2 regions of the Aliivibrio friggae genome follow, and region 1 is predicted to be linked to the other one. Evidence: predicted binding sites of a transcription regulator. Region 1 holds the regulator's gene; the other holds the start of a gene.

What was found. Region 1 encodes MetJ, which represses methionine synthesis genes. Its sites were predicted from a motif close to TTAGACNTNTANANGTCTAA; they were not measured.
Region 2: the regulator MetJ is predicted to act here: its motif matches at 6,724-6,743, upstream of metA (homoserine O-acetyltransferase MetA).

Annotation. Positions count from the first base shown of each region.
Region 1 is NZ_CM170648.1:2,586,052-2,594,008, reverse strand. Features, by position in the region: gene AC2INI_RS11960 (malic enzyme-like NAD(P)-binding protein) at 1-60, shown strand, start outside; gene AC2INI_RS11955 (MalM family protein) at 155-979, opposite strand; gene AC2INI_RS11950 (carbohydrate porin) at 1,051-2,394, opposite strand; gene AC2INI_RS11945 (alpha-amylase family glycosyl hydrolase) at 2,791-4,800, opposite strand; gene metJ (met regulon transcriptional regulator MetJ) at 4,929-5,249, opposite strand; gene AC2INI_RS11935 (O-succinylhomoserine (thiol)-lyase) at 5,503-6,669, shown strand; gene AC2INI_RS11930 (bifunctional aspartate kinase/homoserine dehydrogenase II) at 6,669-7,957, shown strand, end outside.
Region 2 is NZ_CM170648.1:2,333,615-2,341,571, forward strand. Features, by position in the region: gene cadB (cadaverine/lysine antiporter) at 1-767, opposite strand, end outside; gene AC2INI_RS10865 (alanine/glycine:cation symporter family protein) at 1,424-2,893, shown strand; gene cadC (lysine decarboxylation/transport transcriptional activator CadC) at 2,988-4,616, opposite strand; gene AC2INI_RS10875 (VOC family protein) at 5,196-5,615, shown strand; gene AC2INI_RS10880 (DUF6691 family protein) at 5,692-6,123, opposite strand; gene AC2INI_RS10885 (YeeE/YedE family protein) at 6,136-6,549, opposite strand; gene metA (homoserine O-acetyltransferase MetA) at 6,778-7,716, shown strand.

The sequences.
Region 1 (7,957 bases):
GCAGCCGTTGATTCAGGCGTAGCACGTATTGAAATGCCAGAGAACTACATGGAAGCGTAAAAGTCGCTTTTGTCTTTCTTGTAAGCATAAAAAAGGCTTCCTACATCGTTTGATGAGGAAGCCTTTTTGTTGGGGGTTCGTTAAAAAGTAATAATTATTTTTTACTCTCTAATGCGTTAACAAAAACAGTTTCAGCGTTTTTAATTCCTAATGCTTTAGCCTCTTCTAATAAGGCAAGAGCTTTGGTGATATTATTTGTATTTACAGCTTCAATAATGGCATTTTGATAAAATGTTTGAGTTTCTGGTTGAGCTAAGGCAGTAATAGGTTTTACTTGTTTTTCTGGTACTTTATACGCCTGTAGAGACAGTGTTTTTACTGATAATTTTAGCTTTCCAAAACGCTCATATTTATAAGTCGGATCGGTCACCATTGGCATTGCTTCACCTAGTTCTTCAGCTCTGACCCTTGCTGGGTGCTTTATTTTTATTGATTGGCCTAAATAAGCTTCCGATGAATAAATAATAAAATAAGGTGTTTTTGTAGCATCAAGGTCAAAATTTAATTGAAATTGAGTACGAGTAAAAGCATCAGACGTTTTAATGTCAAATTGGTCTAAATTTGTCGTACTAACAATTTTGAATTGGTCATCAAGAGCAATTAGCTTCGGAGCAACTACCGAGTCGTTGATCATTAAACTAGACAGACGTAATTGCACTTTTCCTGAACGTTCTGATAATTTAAAAGCATTAAAATAGCTATTTCCATCAGAGAAATGACCAATAGGAGAATCAGTATCTAATTGAAAGTCGAACTCTTCCGTGTTGCTAAGTTGTATCCATGGAAATTGTGAAAAATCAGAGCAACATACTTCAGAGGAAGCAATTGGAACTATTGGTTCTTGAATGACTTTAGTTGAAGTACACGCGGTTACAGAAAGCCCGACAAGTAAGCTAAGTAATAATTTTTTGGTGTTCATCAAGACTCTCCATGATTCGATAAATAAACGCAAAAAGGCAGCCGATATGGCTGCCTTTAATTTTAAAGCAATTAGAACCAAATTTCAGTGTGAATACCAACAACAAATTCGCTACCGTCGTTACCATTCAACTCTAAACCACCTGCACTTTCATCTTCAGTGTGATAATAGGTTACATATGGTTTAATTTGTGGACGACCAAAGTAGTCGGCATTGACTGTAAATGGTAATGCCACTTCTGCCATGTAGTACATATTATCATCTTGGCGACCCCAAGATTGTCCATCAGCTAGTGTTTCCGAAGAAACACTACCGGTCATTTCAAAACGTAGGTTATCATTAATCTTATACGATGGACGAGCAGCAAACATGATTCGAGTAAAATCATCTTGGCCATATATTTCCTCTGTAGCCCAATAGGTAAATTCAGTACCTAATTGCCAGTTTTTAGAAAGGTTAGCTACACCATATGATGTGAAGAAAAGGCTATTTGAGTCATCAGTAAATGTACCATCACCACTCCATGAACCAAAGTTTACACCTCTATTAGCTGCCACACCTTGCCCATATGCTAAACCTGTCTGAGACCAACCATCGAAACCGTAAAAATCACGGTTATATGTAATTGCACCACCAACTCCAGTTTCAGCTTCACCACCAGTTTGGTTAGCTTGGCTCATGAATTTTAAATCGAAGTTAAAGCTACCACCTAGCGCTTCAACCCCATAGTAGTATAGGTTATAAGATGTAACAGTTTGACGGTCATTATTTACATCATTATTTATTTCATCATTCATATCTGCAGAAACAACAGCAAATCCTGTTGTATGACCTGCGAGTTTAGATTGTATACCTGCACCTAAACCAGATGTTTGGTTCCAAAATTCACCTGATAAAAGGCCCGCTGAACGATTTAAATAACGATGACCACTCCAAATTGATGTGTCGTCACCTAAATAAGATAAGCCACCAATTTCAACAAATGCTTCTTTTACTTCAAGTTGTGCTTGGTCATTCTTTTTTTGTGAACCTTCTGAACTGTAAGCGAAAGAATTACCATTACCATACTCAGTTCTTAAAACAAAATCAGACCAAACACCGTTTTGATGTTCTGTATGTTTTTTTAATACGAATTCAACTTGGTTAGTGCTTTTTCCTGAAGTACCAGCAGAATGATAATTGGTTTTACCAAATTCAGAATTAACCGTTTCACCATCTTGTAGTCGATAATTAAAAGAGCCGTAACCGTGTACTTCCCAACCATCTGTTAATACATCCGTTCCATTTACTTTTTCAACTTTAGGTGCGGCTTCATCACCAGAAATTACATCTAAAGCAACTTCTGTTTCAGCAAATGCAGCACCAGAAAGTAATGCTGTAGAAACAGCGGCAGCAAGTAATGTGTATTTATTCATTTTCATCTTAAAATCCTATTTCCTTTTTAAAGGATATTTTGATTTGAAAATGTTTACTCAACTAAGGCAGTGTAGGGAAGAAAAGTAAACATCGTCGTCGTTATTGAACGAGAGACAGATTAAAAATAAATCACGATATTTAACTCCTCCTCTTTTTATAAAAGAGAGGGCGTAGAGTTAGGGATGAGAAAAATTAGCTATAGGTCTTCTGTTGATAATAATCACACTTGGTAGGATGTATTCAGAGCATAAATGAGATAATGCTCACGTGCGAAGATATTTCAAAATAGGAATTAATGTAAAAATGGAGGGAATAAAGAAAATAGGAAATAATCAGAAATGTGATCTAGCTAATGATAGACCTCATTAGCTAGAAGTAGTTCAGTTTATATTCATTTATTTACACTTCGAAATCATCATCGATTTTGGTTCTCCTTGAGGGGTAAACTTTAAACTCCATACATAGTTACCATCTTCAGGAAGATAGATCGCAGTATCTTGGCCGTAGCCACCGTTAATTAATGCATTCAATTGGCCTAATTTTGGAGATAATCCCTCAGCAGTATATTGAGCTCCCCAATCTCTTGTTGCGTATTGCATTTTATAAGAGCCTCGTTTTTCGTTTATCACAACTTGATAGGTGTCGTTCCCTTTGTATTGATAGGCTCTAGGTTCTTTATGACCCCAGCGAGAATCTGAGAAATCACCTACAAGATATAGAGTGTCTTTGATTGGAGCGTTAGTGGTGGGTATTGTCGGATTATCACATTGGGCCATAAAACCACTACCATACAGAGCAATTTCTTTTACTGTTGCTTTAGGACCGATAGAGTTTGGTTTTTCTATCTTTAAAAATCGGCTTTCAAAGTTAGATAGAGGAATTGTATATACACCTTCGTTAGGGCTAAATATTTGGCTTGTTAATAAATCGACTAAATTACCTTTTGATCCTATCTGTTCAGCTTCAAGATAAAGCGTTTGGCTTTGCTCTTGAGTGCTAACCATGAATAGAATCGTATTATTTTCTGCTTGCTTATGATCTACATATACCGCCTTATTAGCGATAATATTGGTTCTGACGCCTTCCGATAATGCAGGGTTTTCAATACGTAAAGTCATTAGCTTTGAGACGTAGGTTTTTAGCTTAAGTTGGTCAGGTGTTAGTGTTGCGGTAAGGCCATCAATTTTGGCGGATGAGCGAGCGATATGATCATCACATAATCCTTTAATAGCACAGGTATCTTTATTTTCTTTGTTAGAGAAACCATCAACTTGATCGCCAATTTCATCTCCGTAATAAAGAGTGATAGGACCGCTATAAGCTGCTTGAAATGAAAGGGCTGCTTTGTGACGTAACCAATAATTATTGTCACTTGGTTCTGCAATATCACCACGTTGTAATAAATCACCAAAGCGAACCACATCATGGTTACCTAGCATTAGATTTGGAGTTGCGTGTGAAGGGTAGAGTTCATGCATTTGCATTCCCTCGTTAAGCCAATCACCTCCTTTATTTCCTATTCCACTCTCATTGACGGCGAAGGTCTCGGTAATACGAAAGCGTAAGGGAAAATCAAATGCCGAACAAAGAGCTGGATTGTTCTCCTCTCCGTATCCGGTTTCTGTAATGTAGTTTTCGTTATTCCAGATCTCAGCCACCATGTAACCGAGCGGGTTAACTTGTTCGCCTTTATTATTAATATACGTCGTATTTTGTGATGCGGTATCAACGGCTTTTCTAATGTTTATCCAAGATTCAGTAGGTACTTGGTAAGCTTGATCTAGTCGCCAACCATCAATATTTAATTCAGTGATCCAATATGCAGCTACTTCAGAGTAAAAATCTTCGCTCTCAGGGTAATCAACAGGATTATTACTCCCACTCGGTAGTAAGCCTGATGGTGATGGCTTAATTAGGCCTTCTTTATGGTGACCAAATACACCATCAAATAAGACATACATTCCGCGTTTATGTGCTTCTTCTACTAATTCTTTTGCTTTTTCTAATGTGCCAAAGCGAGGATCAATTTTGAAGAAATCAGTCGCGAAATAGCCAGTAGCATCTAGTTTATCAGCCCAATGCTCTTGGCCCTCAATTGGTGCGGATTCAAAAATAGGTGTCATCCAAATGGCGTTCATGCCTAATGATTGAATATAATCTAATGAATCAATGATCCCTTGTAGATCACCATTATGATGACTCGGGCCGTAACCTGTGCCATGACCAATGCTGTTATCACCATCAACAAAGCTTTCCACCATGATTTGATAGATGCGTAAATGATTACTTTCTTCCATCATTTGAGGATTACATTGATAAGTTGAGGTTATTTGTGCTGTTTCTGAGGTTGAGGTACAGGCGCTCAATAGAGAGGTAATAGCGAGTGCTATCGCTGTTTTTGCCATGTTATTTTTCACAGTAAGTCCTTTATAATTATAGTAGGGTACTGTGATTATTTATTAAGCAAGTAGAAATGTAATCCTCCTGATTTATAAAAAATAAGGAGGAGGTAGGAGGTGGAGATGAAAGTTATTTACTCTTCATCAAATGCTTCGAACTCAATACCCATTGCAGTCATTAAGGCCTTTGCTTCTGCTGGAATATCATCTGGGCGATCTTTACGTAAGTCTTCATCTGTTGGTAAAGGTTGGCCAGTGTAAGCATGAAGGAATGCTTCACATAATAATTCGCTGTTCGTTGCGTGACGTAGGTTACTTACTTGGCGACGCGTACGTTCATCAGTAAGGATTTGTAGTACCTTTGTTGGAATAGAAACAGTAATTTTTTTTACTTGTTCGCTTTTCTTACCGTGTTCGGCATAAGGACTTAAATAGTCACCATTCCAATCAGCCATTGTTCACCTTCGTTCTGGATTATTGTTGTTTAAAATACGATAGGCTAATTCTAGCGATATTTACGGCTATAAGCAAAGATATATAGACGTCTAGAAGTATTGACGTCTCATTTTGTGATGGTAAAGTAGAAGAATATAACTTATGGATTAGATTATATCAGTCATCTGAGATAGATGAGTAGAAAATTACCGCTTTATATCTCATTAAGGTGATTGGTATCAGACCACTGCCTAGCAGTTTGGAAGGGAAATTATGAGCGAGAGAAAACCTGCAACTATTGCTGTTCGTACCGGTATTGAGACTGACTCACAACACAATGCGGTTGTACCTCCTATCTACTTATCAACTAACTACAGCTTCCCTGAATTTGGTGATGTACCAAAATACGATTATGCTCGCTCAGGTAACCCAACCCGAACTCAATTAGAAACCACTTTATCTGATTTAGAGTGTGGTGCTGGTGCGGTTGTTACAAACTGCGGAACTTCAGCACTTAATCTAATGGTTTCAGCTCTGCTTGGCCCAGATGATCTTATTGTTGCGCCTCATGACTGTTATGGCGGTACGTATCGTTTATTTAATACTCGTGCTAATAAAGGTGACTTCAAAACTCTATTTGTCGACCAATCTGATACCGACGCACTTGATGCTGCGATTGCTAAAAAGCCAAAGCTTATTCTATTAGAGACCCCTTCTAATCCATTAGTTCGAGTGGTTGATATTGCTGAGATTTGTCAAAAAGCTGCAAAAGTCGGCGCTTTAGTCGCTGTCGACAATACCTTCCTTTCTCCTGTATTACAGCAACCTCTAACTTTAGGTGCTGACTTTGTCCTTCATTCGACAACCAAATACATTAACGGTCATTCAGATGTAGTTGGCGGTGTATTAATCGCTAAAACACAAGAACACGCAGATGATCTTGCGTGGTGGGGAAACTGTATTGGTGCGACGGGAACGGCTTTTGATAGCTACTTAACCTTACGTGGAATTCGTACCCTTAGTGCTCGTATGCGAGTACATGAAGAGAATGCAATGGAGGTGCTTAAGTGCCTTCAAGAAGAAGCTTTAGTAGGAACAATTTATCACCCAAGTTTACCTGAACATCCAGGACATGAGATTGCAAAGCGTCAGCAAGCAGGCTTTGGTGCGATGTTAAGTTTTGAGCTAAATGGATCACTAGAACAGCTGAAAGTGTTTGTGAAAGAGCTAAAATATTTCTCTTTAGCAGAATCTCTTGGTGGTGTAGAAAGTTTGATTGCGCATCCAGGTACTATGACTCACCGAGCAATGTCAGATGAAGCACAAGCCGAAGCGGGTTTAGTTCCAACACTGCTACGTATTTCGGTTGGATTAGAAGACAGCCGTGATCTTATCGCGGATCTGAAACAAGCCTTCGTTATCGCTGCAGAGGTGAAGTAATGACAGGATTAGTACCACGTCAATTACATAAGTTTGGTGGTAGCAGCCTTGCCGATCCAGAATGCTATCGCCGTGTCGCGACTATTTTAAAAGAATACTCAAGCGAGCATGATCTGGTTGTCGTGTCTGCTGCGGGCAACACCACAAACCGAATTTTAGAATGGTTTGATGGTTTATTAAAAGATGGCCGATTAGCACATGAAGTCTTGGAGTCTTTACGAAAGTACCAACAAGAGCTGATTTCAGAATTACTTAGCGCTGAAAATGCGGAGCCATTACTTGAACTACTGCATAAAGAACTGATTGCTATTGGTCAATTGCACGCGCCATTAACTGAAGTTCAACAGGCTGATGTTCTTGGGCATGGTGAGGTATGGTCATCTCGACTGCTTTCTGCGTATTTAAATCAAATAGATTTACAGGCAGCGCCACTCGATTCTCGAACTTTTTTACGTGCGGAGCGAGCTGCTCAACCTGAAGTAGATCGTTCACTGTCGTGGCCACTATTTAAAGAGCAAATGGCTCAGCATCCTCATGGACGAATCGTGATCACCGGCTTTATGGCTCGCGATCAAAAAGGAGAAACCGTTCTACTTGGTCGTAATGGCTCTGACTATTCAGCGACCATGATCGGGGCATTAGCTGAAGTCTCTCGCGTTACTATTTGGAGTGATGTCGCTGGGGTATTTAGTGCCGATCCTAGAAAAGTGGCAGATGCTTGCTTATTGCCTTTGCTTCGTTTAGATGAAGCGAGTGAGTTGGCTCGATTAGCAGCACCAGTATTACACAGCCGAACCCTGCAACCTGTTGCTCAAAGTGCATTGGATTTAAGCTTACGTTGTAGTTACCAGCCAGAATCTGGCTCGACTCGTATTGAACGTGTATTGGCTTCTGGTCGTGGTGCAAAAATTGTTACCTCATTAGAAGATGTGTATTTGATCCAATTAGGTTTTGGTCGTGGACAAGATTTTGAACGTGCGAAACAAGAGGTACTTTCTCTTCTTACTCGTTCTCAACTTCAACCTTTGGCATTAGAAGCGCAGGCTGATCAGTTTACGCTATTACTTACTTATACCTCAGAAGTCGTTCATGAAGCATTAGAGGTGTTACAGAACTCTGCGGTTCATGCTGAAATCAAGCTTAAAGAAGGCTACTCGATGATTGCGGCGGTTGGTGCTGGCGTGACGAGTAATGCGATTCATAGTCATGGTTTTTACCATCAATTAAAGAACTGCCCATTAGAGTTTGTGTGTGAATCTGAATCTGGTTTAAGTTTGGTTGCGATATT
Region 2 (7,957 bases), 250 kb from region 1:
CCTGATGCCGCCACTTCTGCTGCTGGGAACATACCGCTGATCACTTGAGTTGATAGGATATAAATCACACCCGCAATCGCAGTACCAAGCATTGTTGCTAGAGGAACGGTGCGTTTTGGATTTTTTACCATACCAGATGATACCGCTGCTGATTCAACACCAACGAATGACCATAGACAGATAAGAACCGCGCTAATAACAGCGTGACTGCTAGTACCTGAAGATACATTCCAGTTTTGGCTATATAAAGCAGGGTCGAAGTGAGTCCAGCCGACAACACCAGTACCCACAACAGGGATAAGGATAAGACCTAAACCTAAAGTACAAAGACGACTAACCCAGCTACCACCGAGTAAGTTAACTAGAGTAAATAACCATACTGATGCAATCGTCGCGGCAGCTGCAGGGATAGGGTCATTCAAAGCAGGGAAGAAAACAGATAAGTAAGAAACACCAGTAATGGCGATTGCTAAGTTACCAATCCAGTTTGCGTGGTAGTAAAGGACACCAGTTTGGAAACCAAACACCGGTGATACTTCACCAGCATAGGCAATAGGGCCACCTTCTTGCGGATTCTTAGTTGCTAAGCGGGCAAAAACAAACGCCAAACTTAATGCACCCACTAAACAAATGATCCAGCTAAAGATGGATACTGAGCCGACTGCCGCTAATGAAGAAGGTAATAGTGCAATACCACTCCCCATCATGTTGCCGGCAACAACACCCGTACAGGCAATTAAGCCAATTTTTTTTGTATTCGATTCCATAACATCTCCAGGGATTATCGAATGGGCTCTATTATTAGCCCGTTATGCGAAATTTTATTTAAGAGGGCGAGATGCTATTTAAACAGGTCATGCAAACTCTGTTGGGGTAGATAAACAACATCCCGCTCGAATGTTGAGATGAAGATTACGCCCAATGAATCGAAAAAAAATAAGGATAAAGTTATCAATAAAATAATGATAAAAAAATAAGGACATTTACTTGAATTAAAAAAACACAATATAGAAAACAACTTAATTTCAATAGGTTAAGTGATTTCATTTAGGTTTTATTTTAGATTAATAAAAAAGATAAACATCTCAAGGTGCTGTGTTTCCCCTCTTTAATTTAAATGTTTATCTCTTCTTTATAAGGAAAGAGAAAGAACAAAGACCATAATTATTTAATGGGTAATAAATATAAAAATCACAAGACTTAAATTGTAAATCTTTATACACATACGTAAAAAAAGTACGACATATTGTTTCATTATTATTGACTATACAACGCCCACTGAACTATATTAATCGCCGCAAATCCTTAGCAAACGATATTTCATACAACTTTATAACAAGGTTACTTATATTTCTTAAAGATTGGCGATTCGTTATCCATTTTTTAGGAAAAATAAATTAACGATTATTAATAAGGAAATTTCATGACAAACACAGATTCAACGCTAATTGAGTCAATGAACGAGGCATTAATGTCCGTTATTGGCGCGATCAATGGCCTTCTTTGGGGGCAAGTCCTCGTTTATCTTCTTGTTGGTGTGGGTGTGTACTTCACTGTACGCCTTGGCTTCATTCAGCTTCGCCAACTTGGTCATTCAGTTAAAATTTTACGCAGCGGTCAAGAGATCGACAGCGGAATCAGCTCTTATCAAGTATTTTGTACCTCTATGGCAGCTCGCGTGGGAACGGGCAACATGGCAGGTGTGGCAGTTGCATTAACCGTTGGTGGCCCTGGTGCTATTTTCTGGATGTGGGTGATTGCTCTATTTGGTATGGCGACAGCATTCATTGAATCAACACTAGCTCAAGTGTATAAAGTGAAAGACGTTGACGGTCAATACCGTGGCGGCCCTGCTTACTACATGGAGAAAGGTCTTGGTCAACGCTGGATGGGTACGCTTTTCTCTATCTTCCTAATCATTGCTTTTGGTTTAGTATTTAACGCCGTTCAAGCGAATACCATCACTGATGCTCTTAACCATTCATTTGGTTTTGATAAAACTATCATGGGTCTGGTTATTGTTGCTGTTTCTGGCTTCTTTATCATGGGTGGTTTACGTCGTGTTGCTAGTGCATCATCAAAAATCGTTCCTGTTATGGCAATTGGTTACCTTGCGATTGCACTGATTATTGTAGTAATGAACATTACTGAAGTTCCTGCAGTATTAACGCTTATCGTTAAGAGCGCATTTGGTTGGCAAGAAGCGGCGGCTGGTGGTGTTGCATATACTATCGCTCAAGCTATGCAATCTGGTATCGCTCGTGGTCTATTCTCGAACGAAGCGGGTATGGGTTCTGCGGCTAACATCGCGGCAAGTGCTACACCAAATCCTAACCACCCTGCATCACAAGGTTTTGTGCAAATGCTAGGTGTGTTTGTTGATACGCTAGTTATCTGTACGGCTTCTGCTGCAATGATTATGCTTTCTGGCGTAATGGATCAGCCAGATGCTGCAACAGGTATTAGCCTTCTTCAACAAGCGCTAACCAATGAGTTAGGCGGTTGGACAAGCTACTTTATGGCATTGGCTATTCTTCTATTTTGTTTCACTTCTATCATTGCGAACTACAGCTACGCTGAAACAAACGTAATGTTCTTGAATGGTAACTCTAAGAAAGGTCTGTTTGGTTTCCGTCTGTGTGTTCTAGCTATGGTTATGTTTGGCTCTGTAGCCTCACTACCAGTAGTATGGAACCTAGCTGATGCTTCTATGGGTATGATGGCATTAATCAACATCGTTGCGTTAATCCTACTCTCTAAGCTAGCTATCAAAATCATTAAAGATTACGAAACTCAACTTAAAGCGGGTAAAACGCCAGAGTTTGATCGCACTAAGTTCCCTGAGCTTGATGATTTAGACGGTGCATGGCACCCAAAGAAAAAGAAAGCATAATCTTTTTCTAGCTAACATTACTCTTAGCTAAAAACAAAAAGGCCTGTCAAACCTAGTTCGACGGGCCTTTTCTTATCTATCTATCTATCTATGACTAGATTAATCGAATACTACTTGGCTTAATCGCTTTATACATAAAATACGCAACCGTTTCGAGATCACTGTAAAACGCTAAGTTTTCACTCAACATGTATGTCTCTAACGATGTATCCATAAAAAACGCGCGACTATAAGCATCCCCTGCCAAATCTAGATTACCATTCAACTCTTCGAGTTTACCTTCTAGAATATAAGAGAAAGCCGACTCTCTACGCTTAAAAGCTAAGTTAAGATAATGCTGTGCAGCTTCTTTATTATCTTGCTTAATGGCATTCATCGCTAATGCTTCATAAATACGAGCAGGCAATCGTGCATCAGTTTCTAACCCGTATTTCTCCGTAAGGTTCTGACTTAAATTATCAATCTTAATCGTATTATCATTAAGTTCTAACGCCGGATTGAGTGCTGAAAATGCATTATAAGCAATATAAAGCTCAGCAGAAATGTAACCATTATTAGGCTCTGCTGCTGATATCTTTTCTAATAGTCTTATTCCCTGCTCAAACAATCTAGGATCTGGTTGATTAATGTAATGATTCGCTTGAATGAGCATCTCAAGTAACCCTGGCTCTTTTGGTAGCCCTACCATCAAATCATCCATCTGCTCTGTTGATACTTGCACTCCAAGTGCTTTCATCAAATCTAAAGAAGATTGACGCAATACCTGTTCAAGATTTGAGGTTGTCATTCGATACTGGCGACTGAACAATACTTTATTTGATGTATTACTGCGGTATTCAATATCTAAGTAGGTTTTATTCTGTTGCTCCTCTACCCGAACAGCAACCACTTTTCCCGGTAAAATTCCGGTGGTAAATGCTGTTTTATCTATCTGAACACGATAGTCACCAATACTGGCTAAATCTGCCATTAACTTTTGACTGATCCCATCCGCAAGAAACTCAGTTTCATCCTTTTGATTTCGACTCTCATGAAACGTAAATTCAATTAAATCAATATCAATTGCTTTGGTTATATGGGTACTGGTTTGTTGATATGTAGCCGACATGATCACTGCTATTAAAATACAGACAAGAAATGCATCAAACGCGAGTAATTTCCAGCGATAAAAAGAGTTAAAACTCGTTCCTTGTTTCTTTTTCTCGTTTTCAACATCTTTCGATATCGTTGTCATCGCACGAGTTAACGGTCCCGATGGAAAAGAGAGATCGGGCTCTGTCGATGGCTCTTTATCGTCAGTGAGTTCACTATCAATATTCTGTAATTCTATATTATTCGATACTAGTGGCTTTGTTGTTGCAGAGTGGTCGCAAGGCTTCCAAAACTCTGTATTTTCAAAATTAACAATTTGAGTTTCAGCAACCAACTTATAACCACGCTTTGGTACCGTAACTAAATATCTCGCGTTATCTAAGCGTCCATCTCTTAATATTTTTCGTAGTTCAAATATAGACTGAGTTACGACTTGATCCGTTACGAATGCTCCGTCCCAGACGTGCTTAATCAGCTCATCACGACAAAATACTTCACCTGAATGCTGAGCTAAAAACTGTAACAAGTTGACTAAACGAGGTTCGACTGAGACTTCCCTATCTTGGCGATACAACTTATTTTCCTCAACAACCAATGTCCAGTCATTAATTTGAAAACAGATCCCGACCATAAGATACTCATATTTGATTAGATATTAATATAAAACGAATGAAATAAACGCATCAAAAATAATAATCTTTAACGTGATATTTACGTCTATATATAATGAAAAATGGATTATAGATAACCCTTACTCTCTTTTATATGAGATTCCCCTTTCAAAAATGCAATCTTAGGATCCAAGTAAGAATCAGCATTAAAAAAACACCTACAAAATATCAGTAACCAAATGTTTTATAAGGCAAAAAATTACAACCTCTTAGGGTTACATCATGGGTAAACATTTGTCACTTTTTTTATCCACTAGATTAACAGAGCTGTTATTAGTATGAATAAAAGTCACCCAATATGAACACCACGTAAATAGAATATAAATAGATCAAGAAATCTCAACTCGTCATTTTCAAATCATTAAAAATAATAAGGATAAATAAAATCTAAAAAATTATTAATATATCCATCAGTTAAACGTTAATGAATTCGCCATACCTTAAAAATAAAACAAAAAATAAACTGTTGACCTAAAGTTAAGTTCAGGTTTTAGAGTGGACGGACATTAACAAAATAGACCAATGACAAGGAGTCACCTATGACACGATTTGAACACGCTAATATCACTGTACCTAATATCGATGCCGCTACTGCTTTTTTGTTAAACGCTGCGCCTGATTTTCGTATCAAGATAGATAAAACTCCTGATGGTGCTCATCGTTGGGCCCACATAGGCAATGCCAATTGCTATTTTGCTCTGCAAGAGCCACAAGAGATGAGTAATTCAAAAGACACACGCTATCCGTATAAAAATATAGGGATTAACCATATCGGCTTAATTGTTGAAGATTTAGATAAAATCCAGCAAAAATTACTGGCTTTAGGGTATGAGCAGAATGGAGATATCATGCAAGAAAAGCATGGCAGACGCCTATATTTTTATGATAAAGCGCATTTTGAATGGGAATTAGTCGAATACAGCAGTGATAAAGAAGAAGAGCGCTATTGTTATGAATAAAGAATAACTCATTAGAACTGGAGTAAATTCAAAGGAGCTAATGCTGAGATTAGCTCCTCTCTGACACTGTTTGATGTTACGTATTTTTATTAAGGATAAAGTGAGTACTTCCTAACCCTAACATCATGGCAAAGGTGAATATAACGACATCACTATTACCTAAAGCGAGACTCGATACTGCAGGTCCAGGACAAACTCCAGCAATACCCCAACCTAGCCCAAAGATCGCTGCACCTGATAGTAATTTGGTATCAATTTTTTTGCTGGTAGATAAACAAAATTCTTCAGCATTAAGTGGTTTTGTTTTTGGTTTAATTAGCAAGAAATAGGCAGGCATAAATACTAATAGCGCCCCTCCCATTACAAACATTAAGCTTGGGTCCCAGTTACCAGCGACATCTAAAAAACCAATCACTTTAGCAGGGTCAGCCATGCCTGATATTGTCATACCTAGACCAAATAGAAGACCAGAGATAAGAGCAGCTAAACGAAACAATACATTATTCATAACTACCCCTTATTAAAGTACATATAATCGAACAAACACAGTTACCGCAGCAACAAACATAAAGACCGCAGTAGCGACTATTGAGCGAATGGATAAGCGCCCAATGCCACAAATTCCATGACCACTCGTACAACCATTACCTAAGCGAGTGCCAATACCCACTAATAATCCGGCAACGATAAGCATGCTAGTGGTGGTTTCATACTCTTTTGGCACTTCAGCCCCTAAGAAATACACACCAATAGCACCACCACCAACCATACTAAGCACAAACAGCCATCGCCACGCATAATCACGTTTTTTCGGCGTCATTAACCCGGTAAGTACACCACTAATACCCGCAATTTTACCATTGAGTAAAAGTAGTAAAGTTGCAGATACACCTAATAGCATACCGCCAAATAAAGAGCTCCATGGAATAGTCATCATTCTTACTCATTAGTTTGTTTTTTGAACATATTGATAAGAATACGCACGAACCATATATTAGTCAATGCTTATTTAGCTTAAATGAAATTAGCTTTAGCTAAATTTATACTGATATAAATATAGAAAATGAATTAGACACAGTCTCGACACTCGATTCATAATAAGGTAAGTTTAGGAGTATAGACGTATAGAATGCTAGAAATTAAAATAACTTAAGGATAAGTTGTGCCGATAAAAATACCAGACCAACTCCCTGCTGCTGAAGTATTGCGTGAAGAGAATATCTTTATCATGCAAGAGTCTCGTGCCACCACACAAGCCATTCGACCTCTAAAAGTCATCATTTTAAATTTGATGCCAAAAAAGATCGAAACAGAAACTCAATTTTTACGCTTACTTTCTAATAGCCCATTACAAGTGGACGTTGAGCTATTACGCATTGACAATCGCACCAGTAAAAATACCCCGACAGAGCATTTAGATACCTTTTATCGCCAATTTGAAGGCATTAAGAATCGTAACTTTGATGGACTGATCATCACTGGCGCTCCATTAGGTTTAGTGCAATTTGAAGATGTGATTTATTGGGATCACTTACAAACCATCATGACCTGGGCAAAAGATCATGTAACCTCAAGCCTTTATGTTTGTTGGGCTGCTCAAGCGGGTTTAAAACTGCTTTATGACTTGCCAAAGCGGACACGTAAAGAAAAACTCTCTGGGGTATATCAACATAATAACCTTGATCAACACCACCCTATTTTACGTGGTTTCGATGATCAGTTTTTAGCTCCTCATTCTCGTTACGCTGATTTCTCGGCAGATTACCTGAATGAACACACTGATCTGGATATTCTAGCAACATCTGAACAAGCAGGTGTATACCTTGCTTCAACAAAAGATAAGCGAAATGTATTTGTCACAGGGCACCCAGAATACGATTCATTTACTCTGCATAATGAATATATTCGTGATTTAGGTGAAGGGATGGAACCTGTTATTCCTCTCAATTATTACCCAGATGATAACCCTGAGATCTCGCCAAAAGCAACATGGCGTAGCCACGGACATTTGCTGTTTTCTAACTGGCTTAATTACTGTGTTTACCAACAAACACCGTACGATCTTGACCACTTCTCAGAGCAAAACTTCACACGAGACTAGTCTTCTTTGGGTATTAGCGCCGAGTTAATACCCAAACCCCATCATATAATAACCAGTACAATCCGATAGATAGCGCCCATTTTTTCTTTTTTTGATAAAAAATGACCTTTCATTTAATTCAGATCAACCAAGCCTCTATTTATAAAACCAACAACAATCTAAATGAGAACTCCCTCAATTAAACCCTATGAAAAATAAGGTATTAATGCCTGTAGTTGATTTTAATTATAAATTGCATTTA